DNA from 3 places in the Streptomyces sp. NPDC002619 genome. Region 1 is predicted to be linked to each of the others. Evidence: riboswitches for the same ligand, from Rfam matches in the RefSeq annotation. Region 1 holds a riboswitch; each other region holds the start of a gene.
What was found. A riboswitch is a leader RNA that binds a small molecule or an ion and turns the genes downstream of it on or off. The one in region 1 is predicted to bind cyclic di-AMP.

Region 2: another riboswitch for cyclic di-AMP. It lies ahead of ACFYXB_RS26970 (M23 family metallopeptidase); the one in region 1 lies ahead of ACFYXB_RS31690 (peptidoglycan DD-metalloendopeptidase family protein).
Region 3: another riboswitch for cyclic di-AMP. It lies ahead of ACFYXB_RS10250 (C40 family peptidase); the one in region 1 lies ahead of ACFYXB_RS31690 (peptidoglycan DD-metalloendopeptidase family protein).

What each region holds. Positions count from the first base shown of each region.
Region 1 covers NZ_JBIAQV010000027.1:73,016-80,939, forward strand. The annotation lists gene ACFYXB_RS31665 (aspartate aminotransferase family protein) at 1-250, shown strand, start outside; gene ACFYXB_RS31670 (helix-turn-helix domain-containing protein) at 322-945, shown strand; gene ACFYXB_RS31675 (DUF6126 family protein) at 942-1,064, shown strand; gene ACFYXB_RS31680 (tyrosine-protein phosphatase) at 1,071-1,868, opposite strand; gene ACFYXB_RS31685 (alpha-galactosidase) at 2,041-4,113, shown strand; cyclic di-AMP (ydaO/yuaA leader) riboswitch at 4,421-4,581, shown strand; gene ACFYXB_RS31690 (peptidoglycan DD-metalloendopeptidase family protein) at 4,586-5,539, shown strand; gene ACFYXB_RS31695 (SGNH/GDSL hydrolase family protein) at 5,785-6,570, shown strand; gene ACFYXB_RS31700 (TetR/AcrR family transcriptional regulator) at 6,626-7,246, opposite strand; gene ACFYXB_RS31705 (hypothetical protein) at 7,367-7,786, opposite strand; gene ACFYXB_RS31710 (Glu/Leu/Phe/Val dehydrogenase dimerization domain-containing protein) at 7,903-7,924, opposite strand, start outside.
Region 2 covers NZ_JBIAQV010000019.1:112,318-120,241, reverse strand. The annotation lists gene ACFYXB_RS26975 (GntR family transcriptional regulator) at 1-588, opposite strand, end outside; gene ACFYXB_RS26970 (M23 family metallopeptidase) at 776-1,531, opposite strand; cyclic di-AMP (ydaO/yuaA leader) riboswitch at 1,545-1,704, opposite strand; gene ACFYXB_RS26965 (M16 family metallopeptidase) at 1,929-3,317, opposite strand; gene ACFYXB_RS26960 (M16 family metallopeptidase) at 3,314-4,732, opposite strand; gene ACFYXB_RS26955 (DNA topoisomerase (ATP-hydrolyzing) subunit A) at 5,026-7,485, shown strand; gene ACFYXB_RS26950 (CobW family GTP-binding protein) at 7,482-7,924, opposite strand, start outside.
Region 3 covers NZ_JBIAQV010000004.1:198,962-206,885, forward strand. The annotation lists gene ACFYXB_RS10240 (ATP-dependent Clp protease proteolytic subunit) at 18-653, shown strand; gene ACFYXB_RS10245 (hypothetical protein) at 661-960, shown strand; cyclic di-AMP (ydaO/yuaA leader) riboswitch at 1,340-1,534, shown strand; gene ACFYXB_RS10250 (C40 family peptidase) at 1,537-2,016, shown strand; gene ACFYXB_RS10255 (ATP-binding protein) at 2,090-2,548, opposite strand; gene ACFYXB_RS10260 (helix-turn-helix transcriptional regulator) at 2,771-3,640, shown strand; gene ACFYXB_RS10265 (DUF397 domain-containing protein) at 3,650-3,874, shown strand; gene ACFYXB_RS10270 (8-amino-7-oxononanoate synthase) at 3,950-5,077, opposite strand; gene bioB (biotin synthase BioB) at 5,225-6,418, shown strand; gene ACFYXB_RS10280 (adenosylmethionine--8-amino-7-oxononanoate transaminase) at 6,411-7,691, shown strand; gene bioD (dethiobiotin synthase) at 7,693-7,924, shown strand, end outside.

The DNA of each region.
Region 1 (7,924 bases):
GGCGGCCCGCAAGGGACTGTTCGCGCAGATGGTGGTCGTGCCCCTGCTGCAGCGGCACCGGATCCTCACCCAGGTCTCCGGCGACCATCTGGAAGTGATCAAGCTGATCCCGCCGCTGGTCGTCGATGAGGCCGACGTGGACCGGTTCGTGGACGCCTTCACCGATGTGATGGACGACGCGCACCACGGCGGCGGGCTGATGTGGGACTTCGGCAAGACGCTGATCAAGCAAGCGGTCGCCAACCGGTGATCAGCAGCCGAGAGCTTTGCCTCTGAGGCAAGAAAATTGCCCCAGGGGCAAATCTGGGGCTGAATGGAGGCATGAGCTCCTCCGAAGCCAGGGCCCTGCCCGGCCCCGGCGACGACCTGCCCGCCGTGGCCCCGCAGCTCCGTTCGCTGCGCCGCCGCGCCGGCCTCACCCTCGAGGCGGCGGCCCGCTCCGCCGGCCTGTCGCCCGCCCACCTCTCCCGGCTGGAGACGGGGCAGCGCCAGCCCTCACTGCCGATGCTGCTCGCGCTCGCCCGTATCTACGGTACGACCGTCTCGGAGCTGCTCGGCGAGACGGTCGCCGACCGGGACGCCATCGTGCGCGCCGCCGACATGGAGCCGACCCGGGCGGGCGGCTGGACGTACTGGCAGGCCGGCGCGCCCGGCCGCGGGATGCAGGCCTTGCGCGTCCGCGTGCCTCACGGCTCGCAGGGCGACATCGTGCGCGTACACCCCGGCGAGGAATGGCTGTACGTCCTCACAGGGCGGCTGCGACTGCGCCTCGGGGACGCGGTGCACCTGCTCGCGCCCGGCGACAGCGCGCACTTCGACTCGCTGACCCCGCACCGCCTCGCCGCCGAGGACCACGACGGGGTCGAGCTCCTGTTCGTCCACACCCTGCTGCAGAGTCCCACGGCCGCGCTGTGCCTGGGCCCCATCACTGGAGAGCTGCCATGACCGACATGGAGGAGAAGTTCCCGCGGTCCCTGTGGATCCGGCTGATCATCTACATCGCCGTCGGCCACGTCTTCGCGGCCTTCCTCTATCTGCTGTTCGCGCTGGGCGGCAAGGGGTGAGGGCGGTCAGTCGAGCAGACGCGCGCGCAGCTGCTCCCGAGTCCCCGGGGTGAGCCCGAGGCCCCGCTCCAGATAGCCGTCGACACCGCCCCACGCCTCGTCCACGGTCTCCAGCGCTGCCGTCAGATACTCGGCGCGGGCGTCGAAGAGGGGACTGAGCAGCTCCATGACCTCGGGGGAGTAGCCCGCGGTCGAGGTGCTGCTGCGGTGCACCTTGTAGCGGCGGTGCGTGGCGTTCGACTCCAGGTAGTCCGCGAGGATGGCGTCCCGCTCCACGCCGAGGGCGAGGAGGGTCACGGCTATGGACACACCCGCGCGGTCCTTGCCCGCCGCGCAGTGCATCAGCGCCGGGACGCTGTCCTCGGCGAGCGCGTGCAGCACCCGGGAGTGCTCGGCGGTGCGCTGACTGAGGATCGTCCGGTAGGAGGTGATCATCCGGCTCGCGGCCTTGCCCTCGCCGAGGATCTCGCGCAGCTGGTCGATCTCGCCGTCGCGGACCATCTTCCAGAACTCGGCGCCGTCCGCCGGGTCGCTCAGCGGCAGGTTCACGTTCCGCACGCCGGGCAGCTCGACGTCCGGGCCCTCCAGCTTCTGGTCTGCCGCGTTGCGGAAGTCGAAGATCGTGTGCAGGCCCAGACCCGACAGGAACGCGGCGTCCTCATCGGTCGCGTGTGCCAGATGGCCGCTGCGGAACAGCACGCCGTACCGCACCCGCCGGCCGTCCACGGTCGGCAGGCCGCCCACGTCACGGAAGTTGCGCACACCGGCCAGCTCGGGCTCGGTCGACGGGACCTGCTGCGTCACGGGGGCTCCTCCCGATAGGGACCCGCCGACGTTGCTCGTCGACGGGCACGCTGTCGACGATACGACATGGGTTTCCCCGGGCAATGAGTTGTCCACAGGCGTTGCCACCAGGCCCCGCCGCCCTTGATGATGTTGGTGATTGAGCGGATCTGTTGGCACCTGTGAGGGCTTGATGGTGGATATCGCCGAGAACGGCCGGACCTGGCTCCTGAGCGGGCCCACGAGTAGTTACGCGCTGCACCTCACGGACGGCGACGAGCTGCTCCACCTCCACTGGGGCCCGCGCATCGCGCTCGCCGACGCCGAGGCCCTCGCGGTGGACCCGCTGCCGGGCTACTGGCCCTTCGAGTCCCCGCTCGACGGACGCGAGGAGTATCCCGTCGAGGGCGGCCCCCGCTTCGTCCGGCCCGCCCTGTCCGTGCGCACCGACGAACGGCGCGGCACCGAGTGGACCTTCGAGGCGTACGACACCGAGGGCGACGAACTGCGGCTGCGTTTCCGTGACGCGGGGCTGGCCGTCACGCTGCACTATCGGATGCGCGGCGACATCGTGGAGCGCTGGGTCACCCTGGACAACGAGGGCCCCGCGCGCGTCGAGCTGCTCCGAGCCGACGCGGCGACCTGGACCCTGCCCGACCGCGACGGCTGGCGGCTCTCCCAGCTGCACGGCCGCTGGGCCGCCGAGTCCCGGCTGGTGACCGCGCCGCTCACCTACGGCGACAAGGTCATCGGCAGCCGCCGCGGCCACACCGGACACCAGCACCTACCCTGGGTCGCGCTCGACACGGACGCCACCGAGGAGCACGGCGAGGTGTACGGCTGCGCGCTGGGCTGGTCGGGGTCCTGGCGGATCGCGGTCGCCCAACTCCCGGACGCGCGCGTGCAGATCACCGGCGGCGCCGGCTACGACGACTCGGGCCTGCTGATGCTGGCGGCGGGGGAGTCGTACACCACCCCCGTCTTCGCCGGCCTGTGGAGCGACGGTGGCTTCGGCGGCGCGAGCCGCGCCTGGCACGCCTACCAGATGGCGTACGTCATCCCGGACGCGGACCGGGACCGGCCCGTGCTGTTCAACTCCTGGGAGGCCACGAACTTCGACATCTCCGAGGAGCAGCAGACCGCGCTCGCCCGGCGCGCGGCGGCGATCGGCATCGAGCTGTTCGTCGTGGACGACGGCTGGTTCGGCGCCCGCACCAGCGACCGGGCCGGACTCGGCGACTGGACGCCCAACCCCGACCGCTTCCCGCAGGGCCTCAAGCCGCTCGCCGACCAGGTGCACGGCCTCGGGATGCAGTTCGGCATCTGGGTAGAGCCCGAGATGGTCAACCCGGACAGCGAGCTGTACCGGGCGCACCCCGACTGGGTGCAGTACCAAGTCGGGCGAAAGCGGACGGAAATGCGCAATCAGCTCGTCCTCAATCTCGCCCGCGAGGACGTCCAGGAGTACCTCTGGGAGCAGCTCGACGCGCTGCTTTCCAGCGCCCCGATCGACTATGTGAAGTGGGATTTCAACCGCTGCTTCACCGACGCGGGCTGGCCCGGCGAGGCGTACCCGCAGCGCCTGTGGGTCGATCACGTCCGCGCTCTGTATGCCCTGTTGGACCGGTTGAGGGTGGCCCACCCCGGAGTCGCGTTCGAGTCCTGCTCGGGTGGCGGCGGCCGGATCGACCTCGGCGTGACGAGCCGTACGGACCAGGTGTGGACCTCGGACAACACCGATCCGCTTGACCGGCTCGCCATCCAGCACGGCTTCAGCCAGATCCATCCCGCACGGATCATGGCCGCCTGGGTCACCGACAGCCCGAACACCCAGCTCAACGGGCGGGTCAGCTCCCTGCGCTTCCGCTTCGTGAGCGCCATGGCCGGTGTCCTCGGAGTCGGCGGCGACCTCATGGAGTGGACCGAGGAGGAGCTGGCCGAGGCCCGTGAGTGGGTGGAGCTCTACAAGGAGATCCGGCCGGTCGTCCAGCACGGCGAGCTGTACCGGCTGCGGCCCCCGGAGGGCGGGCTGAGCGCGGTGCAGTACGTGCGCGGGGACGAGACGGTCGTCCTCGCCTGGCTCCAGGCCCAGCGCTACGGCGAGCCGGTCCCGGTGCTGCGTCTGCGCGGACTCGATCCCACCGCGTCGTACGAATGCCGCGAAACGGGCGAAGTGCACCGAGGTGCCGTACTTCTGCATCACGGACTCCGTGTCGGACTGCGTGGTGACCTGGATGCGGCAGTCATCCGCCTATGCCGCATCTGAGGTATATGTCCGAATTTCAGCCTTTGTTCAAACTCGCTCCGGAATGTCGGGACGTGGATAAGGTGCGCGTGAGGAGGGTCATATCAGTGACCGTGCGTCGCTGGTCATGCTCACGTAATCGGATTGCGTTTCCCGGGAATTGACGTGGGAAATGCGAGGGGAATTCACGGAGGGTGACCGGGAATTCCCGTAACGGATCAAGCGAAACACGGACAGAGGGAATTTTCTGCTTGTCCCGTCGCGTGCCGCTCGTTTACGTTCGCCACCAATCCGGTCGGATCGCCGAATCCTGCCGCCGCCCGGAGTCCCCACACACTCACCCGTGCTCGGCAGGAGCGGGGGACCCACCAGGTACGACTGCCTGTTCCGGTCTCCGGGACGGCTCGGGGTGAAGTCGCGCTCCCCCGCGCGGCCGGGCAGCTCCAGCCCGAACCCGACAGCTCACCTCGCAGGCGCCGGAGAGGAATTCGCCATGCCCGCGAAGGGTAAGCACCGCCGTCCCAAGACCCAGCGCTTCACCCGATCGATCGCCGTCGCCGGAACCGGCGGCGCCGCCGCGCTGGCACTGCCGCTCATAGGGGCCACGGGAGCCCACGCGGCGACCCCGCAGTCAGTTTCCGGAAAGACCGTCAAGACCGTCCAGTCGGCCCCGGTGGTCCAGAAGAAGGCCGCGGCGACGAATTCCGGCGCCCGCACCTACACCGTGCGGCCCGGCGACTACCTCTCCAAGGTCGCCGAGGAGCAGAGCGTCCGCGGCGGGTGGCCCCGGCTCTACCAGGACAACCGCGCGGTCATCGGCGACGACCCCTCGCTGATCCACCCCGGCCTCAAGCTCACGCTCGGCCACAAGGCCGCGGCGACCCCCGAGCCGGCCGCTCCGGCGCCCTCGCAGTCGTCGAAGCCGTCCCAGACCTCGCAGCCCTCCCAGTCCGCGAAGCCCGCCCCGAAGCAGGCCTCATCGTCCGCGCCGTCGGCCGCGTCGAATGTCTCGGCCCAGGGCACCACCACGAACACGGCCACCGGTGACGTCCTGCCCGTCGCCGGCGCCACCATCGGCACCGGCTACCACGTGGCGGGCAGCATGTGGTCCAGCGGCTACCACACCGGCGTCGACTTCGTCGTCCCGACCGGCACCTCGCTGAAGGCCGTGGGCGCGGGCACCGTCGTCTCGGCGGGCTGGGGCGGTGCGTACGGCAACCAGGTCGTCATCAAGCTGGCCGACGGCTACTACGCGCAGTACGCCCACCTGTCCCAGCTCTCCGTGTCGGCCGGCCAGACCGTGACCGCCGGACAGCAGGTCGGCCTCTCCGGTGCGACCGGCAACGTGACGGGCCCGCACCTGCACTTCGAGATCCGCACCACGCCGAACTACGGCTCGGACGTGGACCCGGTCGCCTACCTCCGCTCGCACGGCGTCGCCGTCTGACCGTCCCGTCCCGCAAGCTGTCGAAGGCCGGACCCGGGTCCCCGGGTCCGGCCTTCGAGGTGTGTGTCTCCGGGCTCAGTCGAAGCGTCAACACGCCTGATCGACCGCCTATTCCCGCGTTGGCAAAGTCTTTAGGAGTGGCTTATCTCACCGTTCGTCAACCCCTTCCTACGATCGCGTAGGTCACATCCGAAGGTGAATCATGGGCCGATGTGGCAGACGATTCGAAGAGTGACAACAGATCAGTGATCGGGTCGTACGTGGCGGTGGGGGACAGCTTCACCGAGGGCGTCGGCGACCCCGGCCCCGACGGGGCGTTCGTGGGCTGGGCGGACCGATTCGCGGTCCTGCTCGCGGACCGGCGGCCCGAGGACGACTTCAAGTACACCAACCTGGCCGTGCGCGGAAAGCTGCTCGACCAGATCGTGGCGGACCAGATTCCGCAGGCCGTGGACCTCGCACCGGACCTGGTGTCCTTCTGCGCGGGCGGCAACGACATCATCCGGCCCGGCACCGACCCCGACGAGGTGGCCGAGCGTTTCGAACGGGCCGTGGCCGAGCTGACGTCCGTCGCCGGCAAGGTCATGGTGACGACAGGATTCGACACCCGCGGTGTGCCCGTGCTCAGGCATCTGCGCGGCAAGATCGCGACGTACAACGGGCATGTCCGGGCCATCGCCGACCGATACGGCTGCCCCGTGCTCGACCTCTGGTCCCTGAAGACCGTCCAGGACCGGCGGGCCTGGGACGACGACCGGCTCCACCTCTCGCCCGAGGGCCACACGCGCGTGGCACTGCGCGCCGGCCAGGTCCTCGGCGTCGAGGTCCCGGCCGACCCCGACCAGCCCTGGCCCCCGCTCCCACCGCGTGGCACGCTGGAGGTCCGGCGCGACGACGTGCACTGGGCCCGCGAGTACCTGGTCCCCTGGATCGGCCGGCGCCTGCGCGGCGAATCCTCGGGCGACCATGTGACGGCCAAGGGTGCCCTGTCCCCGGACGACATCAAGATGCGGATCGCCTCGGTGGCTTGACGGCCTCGCGGGGCTGCGGTGCCGACAAGCGCACCCCGGCCCCGCGGGGGATCCGTCACCGCTCCTGAGCGGTCAACGCCTCCAGCCGCAGCCCGAGTTCCCGGGCGAGCGCCTCGTCCACCCACTCCTGTGCCCGTGAGCGCGGCACCGCGCCCGCGTACGACGTGAGTTGTACGGCGAGTCCGTCGAGGAGGGCGGTCAGACGCAGGGCTGCACCGGCCGGGTCGGGGCAGTCGAAATCGCCCGCCGCCACGCCTTCCGCGATGACCTCGGTGATCGCCGCCTTCCACCGTCGGTCCAGGTCTCGCGCAACCTCCCGCAGAGCGGGTTCGCGCAGCGCCACCGCCCAGCCCTCGATCCACAGCCGCCAGCCCTTGGCCTGACCGGTCGGCGCGTACCAGCGCACGGCCGTCCGCAGCCGCCGCAGCGCACTCGTGCGCCGGCCCAGCAGCTTGCGCAGGTGCGCGAGGTCGTCCTCGGCCGCGTAGGTGAAGGCGGCGGCGACCAGCTTCTCCTTCGTCGAGAAGTGGTAGAGCACCAGCGCGTTGCTCACACCGAGCGCCGAAGCCACGTCCGCGATCCTGACGGCCGCCACGCCTCGCGCCTCGATCTGCCCGATGGCGGCCCGCAGCAGTTCCTCCCGCCGCTCGGCCACACTCAACCGCACTCTCGCCACGCGGTCACCCTATACGGCGACCAGGACATGGCCTGTTACGTCTTGACCTGCTGATGGTCGGTCCAGTAGCGGGGGCCGCCTCTACCGTCGGCCCCCTTCATGCGTCCCGGGTCGGGCTGGTCAGTCCACGAACTGGTAGTCGAGCCTGATGCGGCCGTCCTCGTCCAGGACCAGGAACTCCCGGCCCCCGCCGGTCGCGCGGCCCTCTTCGCGGTGGAAGGACTCCCAGCGGAACGTGATCACGTCCCGCAGGAGCGTGGGGGGCTCCTGGATCCGGAAGACGTACGTCCCCGGCGCAACGAACTCCTCGTACGCACGCGTCACGCGTGCGTGCAGCTCGTCGTGTCCGCGCGCCTCCAGGACGGCGGTGGGGAAGCCGAGGCCCACCGCCGTGTCGTGCATCGCCTGGGGCGGGCGCAGGATGTGCAGGCCGTCCTCCGTCCAGAGGCCGTGCACGGTCTTGCGGCGGGCCTCGGAGTCCGGTTCGTTCCAGACGCCGATGTAGCGCTCGGTCAGGGACTGCGGGTCGATGGCGGGCACGATGCTCCTCGCGTGGATCAGCGGTTTGCCGTGTGGTGCGTGCCGTCGACTCTGCTGCGGTCGTGCTCGTGCCTCAATTCCCGGCAGGGTATGACCCGTCACCGGTACCAGGACCGTCACCGGTACCAACCGAAGCGT
Region 2 (7,924 bases), on a different contig from region 1:
GGTGTGCAGCGCCGTGATCGCCCGCGCGCGCTCGCCGTCGCCGCGCGCCACGGCGTCCACGATGGCACCGTGCTCCGCCCAGGACTCCGCGGGGTCGGCGGGCGCCTCGATCGCGTACATCCATGCGATCTTGTGCCGCAACTGGGTGAGCATCGAGGTCAGGGCATGGCTGCCGGAGGCCTGCGCGAGCGTCTCGTGGAACCAGCCGCCCAGCGAGCGCAGGTCCTCGCTGTTGCCCCGCCTGGCCCGCTCCTGGCCCAGCCTGACCAGGCCGCGCAGCACCTTGAGATGCGCCTCGGTACGCCGCTGAGCGGCCCGGGAGGCGCCGAGCGGCTCCAGGAGCATGCGCATCTCCAGCAGGTCGGCGGCCTCCTGCTCGGTCGGTTCGGCGACGCACGCGCCCGCGTGCCGCCGGGTCACCACGAAGCCCTCGGCCTCCAGGGTGCGCAGAGCCTCGCGGACGGGGACGCGCGAGACGCCGTAGCGGCGGGCCAGCAGTTCCTCGGTGAGCCGGCTGCCGCGCTCGTAGACACCTGCGACGATGTCGTCCCGGATCGCCGTGCATACCGAGTGCGCCGGAATACGCATGACCGACCTCCGCCTTAATCCCCGTGAAACGTCGACGATTGACGTGTGTTCTGTGACTCTATTGCAATGAGCCGGAATTTCCGATGGCGGGCCGGAATCCATGGATATTTTTTGGACAGCGGGGGGTCCGAAACGACGAAAGCCCCGGCTCGAGGGAGCCGGGGCCTCGCTGTCGCGCCTTGGGTCGTCAGACGTTCACGCCGTGCTTGCGGAGATAGGCGACGGGGTCGATGTCCGAGCCGTACTCCGGGGTCGTACGGGCCTCGAAGTGGAGGTGCGGCCCGGTCACGTTGCCGGTCGCGCCGGACAGGCCGATCTGCTGGCCGGGGACGACCGTCTGTCCCACCGAGACACCGATCGACGACAGGTGGCCGTACTGGGTGTACATCCCGTCGGCCATCCTGATCACGATCTGGTTGCCGTACGCCCCGCCCCAGCCGGTCGACACGACCGTGCCCGAGCCGACCGCGTGGACGGTGGTGCCGGAGGAGGCGTGGAAGTCGATGCCGGTGTGGGCGCCGGAGGACCACAGGGAGCCGCCGGTCTTGTAGCCGGTGGAGACGTACGAGTTCGCTATCGGCACGACGAAGGCGTTGAGGCGCTTGCGCTCGGCCTCGCGGGCGGCGCGCTCCTTGGCCGCGCGCTCCTTCTTGGCCTCCTGCGCGGCCGCCTTGCGCGCGGCCTGCTCGGCCGCCTTCTCCTCGGCGGCCTGCTTCTGGGCTGCGGCCTGGGCGTCGATCTGCTGGGCGACCGAGTCGCCGAGGGTGACGACGGGGATGAGGCCCGTCTGCTCGGCCGGGGTCTCGGCGGCGAGCGCCGGGGTGGCCGCGAGGGTGCCCATGACGCCGGTGGTGGCGAGGGCCGCGACGCCCGCCGCGCGAGCGGTGGTGCGACGTGTCCGGGTGGGACGGCGGTGCTTCCCGGTGGCGCGGGTGAACGCCATGGAGTGGCTGGTCCTTTCCTTCCTTCTCGCCTACCGGGTTAGCTGACGGGTTCGGAGCAGGAAGGTCTCCTACGGACCCCCTCGCTCGGCGCGGGCGTCCGATTCACCCCAGGGACGTGTGGGTCCCCGGCTCCCCTGGCTCGCGCCGTAGGGGGACTCGGCGATGACTGTCCGGTGCCGCGGGCGCGGCGCACTGCCTGACGAACAGCCCGGACGACGCTAAGCGGGACAAGTTTCAATCCCCAAACCGATCCGGGCTTTTGTAGCGCATCCCACAGGGCAGACAGGCAACCTCCGCCCCAATTCGGACATCTGGGGGAAATGAGAAAGGGCCCTGACAACCCGTCGGTCGTCAGAGCCCCACGCGCGCGTGCACCACACGGGCTCTACGCGTGCTCTACTCGGCGGAGACGACGCTCACTTCGCCGATGCCGAGAGCCTCCACGGGCTCCTTGATCTGCGCCGCGTCGCCGACCAGGACCGTGACCAGCCGTTCCACCGGGAAGGCGTTGACCACGGCGGCGGTGGCCTCCACGGTGCCGGTGGCTGCGAGCTGCTGGTACAGCGTCGCCTGGTAGTCGTCGGGCAGGTACTGCTCGACCTGGTCGGCGAGCGTGCTGGCCACGGCCGCCGCCGTCTCGTACTTGAGCGGCGCCACGCCGACCAGGTTCTGCACGGCGACGTCGCGCTCCGCGTCGGTGAGTCCTTCCGCGGCGAGCGTGCGCAGCACGGTCCACAGGTCCGCCAGCGCCGGGCCGGTGTTCGGGGTGTCCACGGAGCCGCTGATGGCGAGCATCGAGGCGCCTGTGCCGTCCGGGGCGGACCGCAGGACCTGGCCGAACGCGCGCACACCGTAGGTGTAGCCCTTCTCCTCGCGCAGGACGCGGTCCAGGCGGGAGGTGAGGGTGCCGCCGAGGCAGTACGTGCCGAGCACCTGCGCGGGCCACACGCGGTCGTGCCGGTCGGAGCCGACGCGGCCGATGAGCAGCTGGGTCTGGACAGCGCCGGGGCGGTCCACGATGACGACCCGGCCGGTGTCGTCGGCGCTCACCGGCGGCACGGGGCGCGGCTGAGCCTGGGAGCCGGTCCAGTCGCCCAGGGTCTCGCCGAGCAGCTCGTCCAGGTCGATGCCGGTGAGGTCGCCGACGACCACGGCGGTGGCCGTGGCGGGCCTGACGTGCCGGTCGTAGAAGGCGCTTACGGCCACCGCGTCGATCTTCTCGACCGTGTCCTCGGTGCCCTGGCGCGGGCGGGACATGCGCGCGGTCGCCGGGAACAGCTCCTTGGAGAGCTCCTTGGCAGCGCGGCGGGAGGGGTTGGCCAGCTCGTGCGGGATCTCGTCGAGGCGGTTGCGGACCAGCCGCTCGACCTCGCTGTCCGCGAACGCCGGCGCCCTGAGGGCGTCGGCGAGCAGCCCGAGCGCCTTGCCGAGGCGGGAGGCGGGTACCTCCAGGCTCAGCCTGACGCCGGGGTGGTCGGCATGCGCGTCGAGGGTGGCGCCGCAGCGCTCCAGCTCGGCGGCGAACTCCTCGGCGGAGTGCTTGTCGGTGCCCTCGGAGAAGGCCCGCGCCATGATCGTGGCGACGCCGTCGAAGCCGGCCGGCTCGGCGTCCAGGGGCGCGTCGAGGAGCACCTCGACGGCCACGACCTGCTGGCCGGGGCGGTGGCAGCGCAGCACGGTCAGGCCGTTGTCCAGCGTGCCTCGCTCGGGGGCCGGGAAGGCCCACGGCTTCGCCTCGCCCGCGCGGGGCTGGGGGTGGAACTCCATCGCGGCGAGCTCGGTCACTTGGCCGCCTCCTCGTTGTCGTCCTGGTCTGCGGTGGCGCCGGCTTCGACGGTGGCCTCGGACTCCGGGTCCTCGGGGATGCCCGGGTCCTCGGTGTGCTCCGCGGACTCGGCCGACAGCGGCTCGTACACGAGCACCGCGCGGTTGTCGGGGCGCAGCCGGGCCTGGGCGACCTCCTTGACCTCCTCCGGGGTCACCGCGAGGACGCGCTGCACGGCGGTGAGGGCGAGCTGCGGGTCGCCGAACAGGACGGCGTACCGGCACAGTTCGTCGGCGCGGCCCGCGACCGTGCCGAGCCGGTCCAGCCACTCGCGCTCCAACTGGGCCTGGGCGCGCTCCATTTCCTCGGACGTGGGGCCCTCCTCGGCGAAGCGGGCGAGCTCCTCGTCGATCGCGGTCTCGATGACCGGCACCTCGACATCGCCGGAGGTCTTCACGTCCAGCCAGCCCAGGGAGGGCGCCCCGGCCAGCCGCAGCAGGCCGAACCCGGCCGCGACCGCCGTACGGTCGCGCCGTACGAGCCGGTTGTAGAGCCGGGAGGACTCGCCGCCGCCCAGGACGGTGAGCGCCACGTCGACCGCGTCCGCCTCGCGCGTGCCGTCCTCGGGGAGCCGGTAGGCGGCCATCAGGGCGCGGGCCGGGACCTCCTCGACGACGACCTCGCGCAGCTGCTCGCCGATGACGTCCGGCAGCGAGCCGTCACGCGGCGTGGGCTTGCCGTCGTGGGCGGGGATCGAGCCGAAGTACTTCTCGACCCAGGCGAGGGTCTGCTGCGGGTCGATGTCACCGACCACGGAGAGCACGGCGTTGTTCGGCGCGTAGTACGTGCGGAAGAACGCGCGCGCGTCCTCCAGGGTGGCCGCGTCGAGGTCCGCCATCGAGCCGATCGGCGTGTGGTGGTACGGGTGGCCCTCCGGGTAGGCGAGGGCGGTCAGCTTCTCGAACGCGGTGCCGTAGGGCACGTTGTCGTAGCGTTGGCGGCGCTCGTTCTTGACGACGTCGCGCTGGTTCTCCATGGACTCGTCGTCGAGCGCGGCCAGCAGGGAGCCCATCCGGTCGGCCTCCAGCCACAGGGCGAGCTCCAACTGGTGGGCGGGCATGGTCTCGAAGTAGTTGGTGCGCTCGAAGCTGGTGGTGCCGTTCAGCGAGCCGCCGGCGCCCTGCACGAGCTCGAAGTGACCGTTGCCCGTCACCTGTCCGGAGCCCTGGAACATCAGGTGCTCGAAGAGGTGAGCCAGGCCGGTACGCCCCTTGACTTCGTGGCGGGAGCCGACGTCGTACCAGAGGCAGACCGCCGCGACCGGGGTCAGATGGTCCTCGGAGAGCACCACGCGCAGACCGTTGGCCAGGCGGTGCTCGGTCGCTGTCAGGCCCCCGGAGCCTGCCTCGGCTGTGGCCGTGTGACCCATGGGCATGTACGTCCCTTCGATCGCGGATGCGGTCGTGAAAACCGCGGTTTTCCTGCCAGTCCTGCCACTGTATGCAAGCGTGCGCACCATGCGCGAAGTTCCCGCGGGACATACGCCCACAGCGGATCGCGTAGCCTGCGGGATCGTGCCGCGGAGCGGCACCGGGCGGACCCGGACACCGGGGCCCGGCCCGGGTTGTCAGTGCCGCGGTCCACAATGGTCCACGTCAGATCGCGTTGAACGCCTCAACAAGAGCGCCCCTTAGGCGGGCGACCCGAAAACAGGAGGAGCCGGCAGCGATGGCCCGCCGCAGCACGAAGACCCCGCCGCCCGACGACTCGTTCGAGGAGAAGATCCTCGACATCGACGTCGTGGACGAGATGCAGGGTTCGTACCTCGAGTACGCGTATTCGGTCATCTACTCCCGTGCCCTGCCGGACGCCCGAGACGGCCTCAAGCCGGTGCACCGCCGCATCGTCTACCAGATGAACGAGATGGGCCTGCGCCCCGAGCGCGGCTATGTGAAGTGCGCCCGCGTCGTCGGCGACGTCATGGGCAAGCTCCACCCGCACGGCGACGCGTCGATCTACGACGCCCTGGTGCGCATGGCCCAGCCGTTCTCGATGCGCGTCCCGCTGGTCGACGGCCACGGCAACTTCGGTTCGCTGGGCAACGACGACCCGCCGGCCGCCATGCGGTACACCGAGTGCCGGATGGCCGAGGCGACGAGCCTGATGACCGAGTCGATCGACGAGGACACGGTCGACTTCGCGCCCAACTACGACGGCCAGGAGCAGGAGCCGGTCGCCCTGCCCGCCGCCTTCCCGAACCTGCTGGTCAACGGCACCTCGGGCATCGCGGTCGGCATGGCCACCAACATGCCGCCGCATAACCTGGGCGAGGTCGTCGCGGCCGCCCGCCATCTGATCCGCCATCCGAACGCGGACCTGGACACGCTGATGAAGTTCGTCCCGGGTCCGGACCTGCCCACCGGCGGCCGCATCGTCGGCCTGTCCGGGATCCGCGACGCCTACGCGACGGGCCGCGGCACGTTCAGGATCCGCGCGACGGTGGCCGTGGACACCGTGACCGCGCGCCGCAAGGGCCTCGTCGTCACCGAGCTGCCGTTCGCGGTCGGCCCGGAGAAGGTCATCACCAAGATCAAGGACCTGGTCGGCTCGAAGAAGCTCCAGGGCATCGCGGACGTCAAGGACCTCACGGACCGTGAGCACGGGCTGCGCCTGGTCATCGAGATCAAGAACGGCTTCGTGCCGGAGGCGGTCCTGGAGCAGCTCTACAAGCTGACGCCGATGGAGGAGTCCTTCGGCATCAACAACGTGGCCCTGGTCGACGGCCAGCCGCTCACGCTGGGCCTCAAGGAGCTCCTGGAGGTCTACCTCGACCACCGCTTCGAGGTCGTGCGCCGACGCTCGGAGTTCCGCCGCGCCAAGCGGCGCGACCGACTGCACCTGGTGGAGGGCCTGCTCACCGCCCTGGTCGACATCGACGAGGTCATCCGGCTCATCCGCTCCAGCGACAACTCCGCGGAGGCGAAGCAGCGCCTGATCGAGCGCTTCTCGCTGAGCGACATCCAGACGCAGTACATCCTGGACACCCCCCTGCGCCGTCTGACGAAGTTCGACCGCATCGAGCTGGAGGCGGAGAAGGACCGGCTCAACACCGAGATCGCGGAGCTGACCCGGATCCTGGAGTCCGACACCGAACTGCGCAAGCTGGTCTCCGCCGAACTGGCCGCGGTGGCCAAGAAGTTCGGCACCGAGCGGCGCACCGTCCTGCTGGAGGCGGGGGGCGCCCCGGCGGCGGCCGTGCCGCTCCAGGTGGCGGACGACCCGGTCCGGGTGCTGCTGTCGTCGACGGGTCTGCTGGCGCGTACGGCGAACGGCGAGCCCTTCCCGGAGGACGGCGACGCCAAGCGCGCCAAGCACGACGTGATCGTCTCGGCGGTCCCGGGGACGGTGCGCGGCGAGGTGGGCGTGGTGACGTCCGCCGGCCGGCTGCTGCGGGTGAACGTGGTCGACCTCCCGCAACTGCCGGAGACGGCGGCGGCGCCGAACCTCGCCGGCGGCGCTCCGCTGTCCGAGTTCGTCTCCCTGGACGACGACGAGAGCGTGGTGTGCCTGACCACGCTCGACGAGTCGTCCCCGGGCCTGGCGCTCGGCACGGAACAGGGCGTCGTCAAGCGCGTGGTGCCCGACTACCCGTCCAACAAGGAGGAGTTGGAGGTCATCACCCTCAAGGACGGTGACCGCATCGTCGGCGCGGTGGAGCTGCGCACCGGCGAGGAGGACCTGGTGTTCATCACGGACGACGCGCAACTGCTGCGCTACCAGGCCTCCCAGGTCCGTCCCCAGGGCCGCCCGGCCGGCGGTATGGCGGGCGTCAAGCTCACCGAGGGCGCCAAGGTGATCTCCTTCACCGCCGTCGATCCGGCCGTGGACGCGGTGGTCTTCACGGTGGCGGGCTCGCGCGGCACGCTGGACGACTCCGTTCAGACGACGGCCAAGCTGACCCCGTTCGACCAGTACCCGCGCAAGGGCCGTGCCACCGGCGGAGTGCGCTGCCAGCGGTTCCTGAAGGGCGAGGACTGCCTGGCCCTGGCCTGGACGGGCCCGACCCCGGCCCGGGCGGCACAGAAGAACGGCGCCCCGGCCGAACTCCCCGAGATCGACCCGCGCCGCGACGGTTCGGGCGTGTCCCTGCCGAAGACGGTGTCGGTGGTGGCGGGTCCGGTGTTCTAACCGAGGGCCACGTACGACTCCTCGTCCCCTGGATCCCGTACGTAGCGCAGGACGCCCCACATGCCGTGCTCGTCGGCGTGTGGGGCGTCGTTCTCACACGCATGGAGTTCCTTGCCGAGGGTGTCGGTGTCGATGCCGGAGCCGATGAGGACGAGTTGGGTGAGACGGGGGCCGGCAGGCAGCCAGGGCTGCGGGTAGAACCGCAGGAACGGTCCGACGGCGTGGACGGCGTACCGGTTCACGGTGTCGTGGGACCCGAAGTCGACGTACCCCTTGATCCGGTAGAGCCCCTCGGGCCGGCTGTCGAGAAACGCCATCAACCGGCGTGGATCGAGGGGGACTCCGGAGACGAACGAGAGGCTGTCGTAGGCGGCGTGCAGGTGCCCGTCGTGGCCGCCGCTCGCGCTGTGGTCGTGCAGATCGTCGAAGGACAGCTGCC
Region 3 (7,924 bases), on a different contig from region 1:
GCGAGGAGGGGTATGCCATGACCCGACCGTCCGCCCGCTATGTCCTGCCGGAGTTCACCGAGCGCACGAGCGCCGGCCAGCGGACGCTCGACCCGTACTCGAGGCTGCTGGAGGAGAGGATCGTCTTCCTCGGCACATCGATCGACGACACGGCGGCCAACGACGTGATGGCGCAGTTCATGCACCTCGAGCACCACGATCCGGACCGGGACATCTCGCTGTACGTGAACTCCCCCGGCGGCTCGTTCAGCGCCATGGCGGCGATCTACGACACGATGCGCTACGTCGGCTGCGACGTGGAGACGATCTGCCTGGGGCAGGCCGGCTCGTCGGCGGCCTTGCTGGTCGCGGCCGGTACGCCGGGCAAGCGGTTCGCGCTGCCGGGCGCACGGATGGTGGTCCAGCAGCCGTCGCTGCCCGAGCCGGTGCAGGGGCAGCCGAGCGATCTCGTCATCCAGGCGGAGGAGTTGGGTCGGGTCCGGGTGCTGCTGGAAGGAATGCTCGTTCGGCACACCGGTCGTAGCGCGGAGCAGGTCCACGAGGACCTCGAACGGGATCTGATCCTGGACGCCCCGGGCGCGCTGGCGTATGGACTGGTGGACGGCATCATCCCCAGCCGCAAGGCCTCCCGCCGCACGCCCGACGCGGGGTGAGCGGCCGATGCTGCCACCGGAACTCCCGCCGCTGCCCGCCCTGACCCGCGCCGAGGGCGAGTTGATCGACCGTTACCTGGAAGTGGTCGACCTGCTGGGCCGGATCAATCCGGCGTCGGACGGGGACACGTATCGCGGGCTGCGGGCGGCCCAGGCGCTGGTGCGCAAGGCGGCGGAGCTGCAGGACGCGCTGGCGACGATGCATCAGCGGGGCGAGACGGAGCTGCATGCGGCCACGCTGGCACGGGCATTGCGGGTCCTGGACGGTGAGCGCCGCACGGCGCGGGTGTCTTTGCCGCCGCCCTGACGCATGGGCCGGCGCGGGCGTCCGGGACCGGGGTGCCGCACACTCGACGACCGGACACCCCGGCCCGAGTTGAAACGACCCAAACGACGTACCCCTGTTCGGCGTAGAAAAGCATTTTTTTTCGGCGTCGCGCGGGATGCGCGGGGCGCCCGCCGAGGGGCTCGGCGAGGTGCTCCCGCGCTGGTCCGAGGGCTCGTCAACTCCTGGACGAGGGTGCGAACAAGGCACCGTGGACCCGAACGGGCGAATGGTGAGTAACACCACAAATCCCCGGTTCCTTTGGGATTTTCGGACACGCGTGAGTGAGGATCCCTGTCTGACGACAAGCCCCCGCCACAGCGGCGGGGCGGTCCGGGCGGACGCCGAGTCCTGCCGCCGCCCGGATGACCGGTCGACGGCAGTGGATCGGCAGGAGTGGAGGACCCAGGCAAGACGGGTCGCCGGAACGGACGTTCGTTCGTCTGAAGGTTCGTTCCGACCGGCCCTTGGGGTGAAGCCGCGGCAACGCGGCCGGGCTACTTCGCCAGTCCGAATCCGACAGGTCATCCTTCACAGGCGGCTGACGAAGGGTTGCGCATGACTGCGCTCAATCGTGTCCCGTCGCTGATGGTCCGGGCTGGTACGGCCTCGGCGCTCACCATCGCCGCCATGGGCGGCTCGATCGTGGTTCCGGGCGTGGCCACGGACGCCGCCGCCGCGACGAGGGCGACGGCGACGAAGGCACTCCGGATCGCGGCCTCGATGAAGGGCTCCCCGTACCAGTGGGGTGCCACCGGGCCGCGCAGGTTCGACTGTTCCGGGCTCACGCTCTACTCGTTCAAGAAGGCGGGCAAGAGGCTGCCGCGGACGGCCGCCCAGCAGTACAACAGAACGCGTCATATCTCGGCCAGGAACCGCAAGGCCGGTGACCTGGTGTTCTTCCACTATGGCTCGAGCGTCTACCACGTCGGCATCTATGCCGGGAAGGGAAGGATCTGGCACGCGCCGAAGTCCGGTGACGTGGTGAGGCTGCAGAAGATCTGGACGCGGAGCGTCTGGTACGGCCGCGTGAGCTGAACTGCCCGAGGGCTGACGGCCGCAGGCGTGCGGCCCCGCCCTCGGCGACCGACCCAGCAGGAGCCGGAGAGTCTCACGGCTCCTGCTGGGTCGCCGTCGTGAGGGGCTGGGCCGGGACTGTCCAGGGGAGTTCGATGGAGACGGTCTTGCCGCCCTCGCGCGTGGGACGGACGCGCAGTTTGCCGCCGCATTCCGCGGTGAGCCAGCGGATGATGACCATGCCGCGTCCATTGTCCTGCTGGACGGCGGCGGGCAGTCTCTTGGGGAAGCGGGGATGACTGTCCGTGACGCCGATGCGGAGGTGTTCGTCACGGATGAGCACCATGTCCACCGTGAAGGTGGGTGACTGACCGAGGGTGTGCTGTACGGCGTTGGTGGTGAGTTCGGAGACGATGAGCCGGATGGTGTCGGCGACTTCCGTGTCCGCAGGCAGGCCCCACTCCGCGAGGGTGCCGAGTACGTAGGAGCGGGCCGCGGAGACCGAGGCGGGATCGCTCGGCAGAGTTACGGATGCTTCCAGATGGTCTGCCATGGCGACGTTGTCCCTTTCCCACGGGACCGCAGTCCGACACGGAGCGGATGGTTCGAGTACGGTCCCGGACTGGTGCTTCGTCGTCAGACTGCCATCACCACGTCGGTCACGGTGGCGATCCACCAAGATATGCATATATCTGTCGCTCAAAGCGGTGAACTCTGCGACGGCAGAGCGTATTTGGGCGGCACGTAAGGAGTAATGCCGAGTAAGGAGTAGCGCATGCAGCACGGTCCCGCGGTGCGCCGCCGGAAGCTGGGCGCCGAACTGCGCTCCCTGCGCACCGGTGCGGGTCTCACGAGCGGTGAGGCGGCCCGGATGGTGGGGTGGCACCAGTCGAAAGTGAGCCGTATCGAGACGGGTGCGAGCGGCGCGAAAGCGGCCGATGTGCGGTTACTCCTGGACGCCTATGGTGTGGCGGACGGTCAACTGCGCGAGCTGCTGCTGGCGTTGGCGGGCTCGGAGAACGGCTACGGCCGTCACCACTGGTGGCACGCCTATCGCGGGGTGCTGCCGCCCGCCTACCGGGACTTCATCAGCCTGGAGTCGCAGGCCAGCGGGATGCGCACGCTTGAGACGCTGGTGGTACCGGGGCTGTTGCAGACGCCTGAGTACGCGCGGGCGGTGACCCGGGCGGCCGTGGGCGAGCCGGACAGCGCTGCGGACGACCGGCTGGACACGCTGGTGGAGGTGCGGCTGGCCCGGCAGGACGTGCTGCGGTCGAATCCGCCGCTGGAGCTGAGCGCCGTACTGGACGAGGCGGTGTTGCGAAGGGATGTCGGCGGTCCGGACGTCATGGCGCGGCAGCTGAAGCGGCTGATGGAGGCGGCGCGCCTGCCTCAAGTGCGGCTGCAGGTGCTGCCGTTCGCGGCCGGTGCGCATATCGGAATCACCGGACCTTTCGTTATCTTCTCATTTCCGAGCACATCTGATCTGGATGTGGTTGTTCTCGACCACTTGACGAGTAGCCTCTATCTGGAGCGGAAAGAAGACCTCCAGGCCTACTCAGAGGCCTTCAACACCCTTCAGATCCACGCCCTTTCACCCGAGGACTCGTTGGATTACATCGCCGGGATAGGTGACGGCGCGTAAGGAGGCACCATGACTGCACTGCCTCGGAACGTACCTTCCAGTACCGATCTGCACGGTGTGCGGTGGCTGCGCAGCAGCTACAGCACGGGAGCGAACAACTGCGTGGAGACGGCTCGGCCGCACTCCGGTCCGTGGACCGGGCTGCTCGCCGTGCGCGACTCCAAGGCACCTGCCGGACCCGCGCTGCTCTTCTCCCCCGAGAGCTGGGCGGGATTCCTCAACACGCTCCGCTGATCCTCTGCCGGACCGACCCACCGCCCCTTATTGATCAGTTTCCGCACAGGCGACGCACGGCCGTGTCACGCCGACTCATGGTCGCGTCTCGCCGATCACCCGTACAGCGCGCTCGATCTCGGACCCGGAGAGGTCCGCGCGGGCGGTCAGCCTGAGCCGTGAGATGCCGTCGGGCACGGAAGGAGGACGGAAGCAGCCCACGGCCAGGCCCGCCCTACGGCAGTCGGCCGCCCAGCGCACGGCCCCCTCCGGGGAGGGCGCCCGCACGGAGACCACCGCGGCGTCCGGACGTACGGCTTGAAGACCCGCGGCGGTCAGGCGTGCGTGCAGTTCGCCGGCCACATCGCGGGCGCGCGCCGCCCGTTCCGGCTCACGGCGCAGCAGCCTGAGCGCCGCCAGGGCCGCGCCAGCGGCGGCGGGCGCGAGTCCCGTGTCGAAAATGAACGTTCGTGCCGCGTTGACCAGGTGGTCGATCACCCGGGCCGGGCCGAGCACCGCACCGCCCTGGCTGCCCAGCGACTTGGACAGCGTGACCGTGACGACCACGTCGTCGGCGCCCGCGAGCCCGGCCGCGTACGGCGCTCCCCGGCCGCCGTCGCCCAGGACGCCGAGTCCGTGGGCGTCGTCGACGACCAGCCCCGCGCCGTGCTCGCGGCAGGCCGCGGCGAGCGCGGCCAGCGGGGCCGCGTCCCCGTCGACGGAGAACACCGTGTCGGAGACGGCGATCGCGGGTCCCTCGTGCGTGCCGAGCGCCTTGCGGATGGCGTCCGGATCGGCGTGCCCGACCACCTGGGTGGTGCCGCGAGCAAGGCGGCAGCCGTCGATCAGGGAGGCGTGGTTGCCGGCGTCGGAGACGATCAGCGAGCCGTGCGGCCCGAGCGCGGTGACGGCGGCGAGGTTGGCGGCGTATCCGGAGGAGAAGACCAGGGCCGCCTCGAAGCCGCAGAATTCGGCCAGCTCGCGCTCCAGCTCGGTGTGGAGTTCGGTGGTGCCGGTGACCAGCCGGGAGCCCGTCGAGCCGCCGCCCCAGGTCCGTGCCGCCCCGGCCGCGCCCTCCGTGACGTCGGGATGGTGGGACAGGCCCAGGTAGTCGTTGCTCGCCAGGTCGAGGAGCGGCCAGGCGGCGGGGCGGGGGCGCAGGGTCCGTACCAGTCCGGCGCGGCGGCGTTGCTCCGCCTGGTCGTCGATCCAGCCGAACGCCATGTCTCCTCCGGGGAATTTGTAGGCAGTGGACAGACACTAGCCGGACGACCAGCCGCCCAGGGTGTGGCAATACCCACACGGTGAACCGTCTCCGTTGTGCAAACTCTCCTTGGCCCGGGGCGGTCCCGTAGGACAGGATCGGACCTCATGGACCTGCTGAACACGCTGGTGGACAAGGGGCTTCGGCGCGAGCTGCCGACCCGCGACGAAGCGCTCGCCGTTCTGGCCACCTCCGACGACGACGTGCTCGATGTGGTGGCCGCGGCCGGCAAGGTGCGCCGGCACTGGTTCGGCCGGCGCGTGAAACTGAACTACCTGGTGAACCTCAAGTCCGGCTTGTGCCCCGAGGACTGCTCCTACTGCTCCCAGCGGCTGGGCTCCAACGCCGACATCCTGAAGTACACCTGGCTCAAGCCCGACCAGGCCTCCGAGGCGGCCGCCGCGGGCCTGGCCGGTGGCGCCAAGCGGGTCTGTCTGGTCGCCAGCGGGCGGGGTCCGACGGACCGTGACGTGGACCGGGTCTCGGACACGATCAGGGCGATCAAGGAGGGCAACGAGGGCGTCGAGGTGTGCGCCTGTCTGGGGCTGCTCTCCGACGGTCAGGCCGAACGGCTGCGCGACGCGGGCGCGGACGCGTACAACCACAATCTCAACACCTCCGAGGGAACGTACGCGGACATCACGACGACGCACACGTACGCCGATCGGGTGGACACGGTCCAGAAGGCGCACGCGGCCGGTCTGTCCGCGTGCTCCGGTCTCATCGCCGGCATGGGCGAGAGCGACGAGGACCTGGTGGACGTGGTCTTCTCGCTGCGCGGCCTCGACCCGGACTCGGTGCCGGTGAACTTCCTGATCCCGTTCGAGGGCACCCCGCTCGCCAAGGAGTGGAACCTCACCCCGCAGCGCTGTCTGCGCATCCTGGCGATGGTCCGGTTCGTCTGTCCGGACGTCGAGGTGCGCATCGCGGGCGGACGTGAGGTGCATCTGCGCACCATGCAGCCCCTCGCGCTGCACCTCGCCAACTCGATCTTCCTGGGTGACTACCTCACCAGCGAGGGCCAGGCGGGCAGGGCCGATCTGGAGATGATCGCCGACGCCGGGTTCGAGGTGGAGGGCGCCGACCAGGTGACGCTGCCGCAGCACCGGGCAGCTGTCGGGGGCGGGTGCGGGTCGCACGCCGAGACGGGCTGCGGGTCGCACGAGGGCGCGGGCTGCGGCTCCCACGAGGGTGGCGGGGTCTGCGGTTCCGTCGCCGCGCAGCCGGTCCAGGAGCCGCGTACGGACCTCGTCGCGGTGCGCCGCCGGGGTGCCGGGACGGACCTCGCGCCCAATGCCTGACCTGAGCGTGCCGGAGCTGCTCGAGCTCGACCGGCGGCACGTGTGGCATCCGTACGGCCCGATGCCCGGGCGTGTGGAACCGCTCGTCGTGGAGTCGGCGAGCGGGGTCCGGCTGCGGCTCGCGGACGGCTCGGGCGAACTGGTCGACGGGATGTCGTCGTGGTGGTCGGCGATCCACGGCTACAACCACCCGGTGCTCAACGAGGCCGCGCAGGGGCAGTTGGCACGGATGAGCCATGTGATGTTCGGCGGGCTCACGCACGAGCCCGCCGTGCGCCTGGTGAAGCACCTTGTCGACATGTCGCCCGACGGTCTCGAGCATGTGTTCCTCGCCGACTCCGGCTCGGTTTCGGTCGAGGTCGCGGTCAAGATGTGTCTGCAGTACTGGCGTTCGCTCGGCCGCCCGGGCAAACAACGCCTGCTGACCTGGCGGGGCGGCTATCACGGCGACACCTGGCAGCCGATGTCCGTGTGCGACCCCGAGGGCGGGATGCACGAGCTGTGGACCGGGGTGCTCCCGCGCCAGGTGTTCGCGGACGCGCCACCGGCCGAGTTCGAGGAGTCGTACGCCGAGCACCTGCGTGAGCTGATCGAGCGGCACGCGGACGAACTGGCCGCCGTGATCGTCGAACCGGTGGTGCAGGGCGCGGGCGGGATGCGGTTCCACTCCCCCGCCTATCTGCGGGTGCTGCGCGAGGCGTGCGACGCGCACGACGTGCTGCTGGTGTTCGACGAGATCGCGACCGGGTTCGGGCGGACCGGCGCGCTGTTCGCGGCGGACCACGCGGCCGTCACGCCGGACGTGATGTGCGTGGGCAAGGCGCTGACCGGCGGCTATCTGACCATGGCGGCCACGCTGTGCACTGCGCGGGTGGCCGACGGGATCTCGCGGGGCGAGGTGCCGGTGCTGGCCCACGGCCCGACGTTCATGGGCAATCCGCTGGCGGCGGCCGTGGCCTGCGCGTCGGTCGAGTTGCTGCTCGGGCAGGACTGGCCGGCCGAGGTCAAGCGGATCGAGTCGGGCCTGCGGGACGGCCTCGCCCCGGCCGCCGGCCTGCCGGGCGTGAAGGACGTTCGGGTCCTCGGGGCCATCGGAGTCGTGCAACTCGACCACGAGGTGGACATGGCGGCGGCCACCGGGGCGGCGGTGCGCGAGGGCGTGTGGCTGAGGCCGTTCCGCGACCTCGTCTACACGATGCCGCCGTACGTCACCGGGGACGCGGACGTGGCCCGGATCGCGCGCGCGGTGTGCGCGGCGGCGCGGGAGGGTTGAGATGCCGGTCCTGGTGATCACGGGTACGGGCACGGAGGTCGGCAAGACGGTCACGACGGCGGCGGTGGCCGCCGCCGCGGTCGCGGCCGGCCGGTCGGTGGCCGTGCTGAAGGCCGCGCAGACGGGTGTGGGCCCGGACGAGCGCGGGGACGCCGACGAGGTCGCGCGGCTCGCGGGCGCGGTGGCGGCTGCCGAAGTGGCGCGTTTCCCGGAGCCGTTGGCGCCGGGTACGG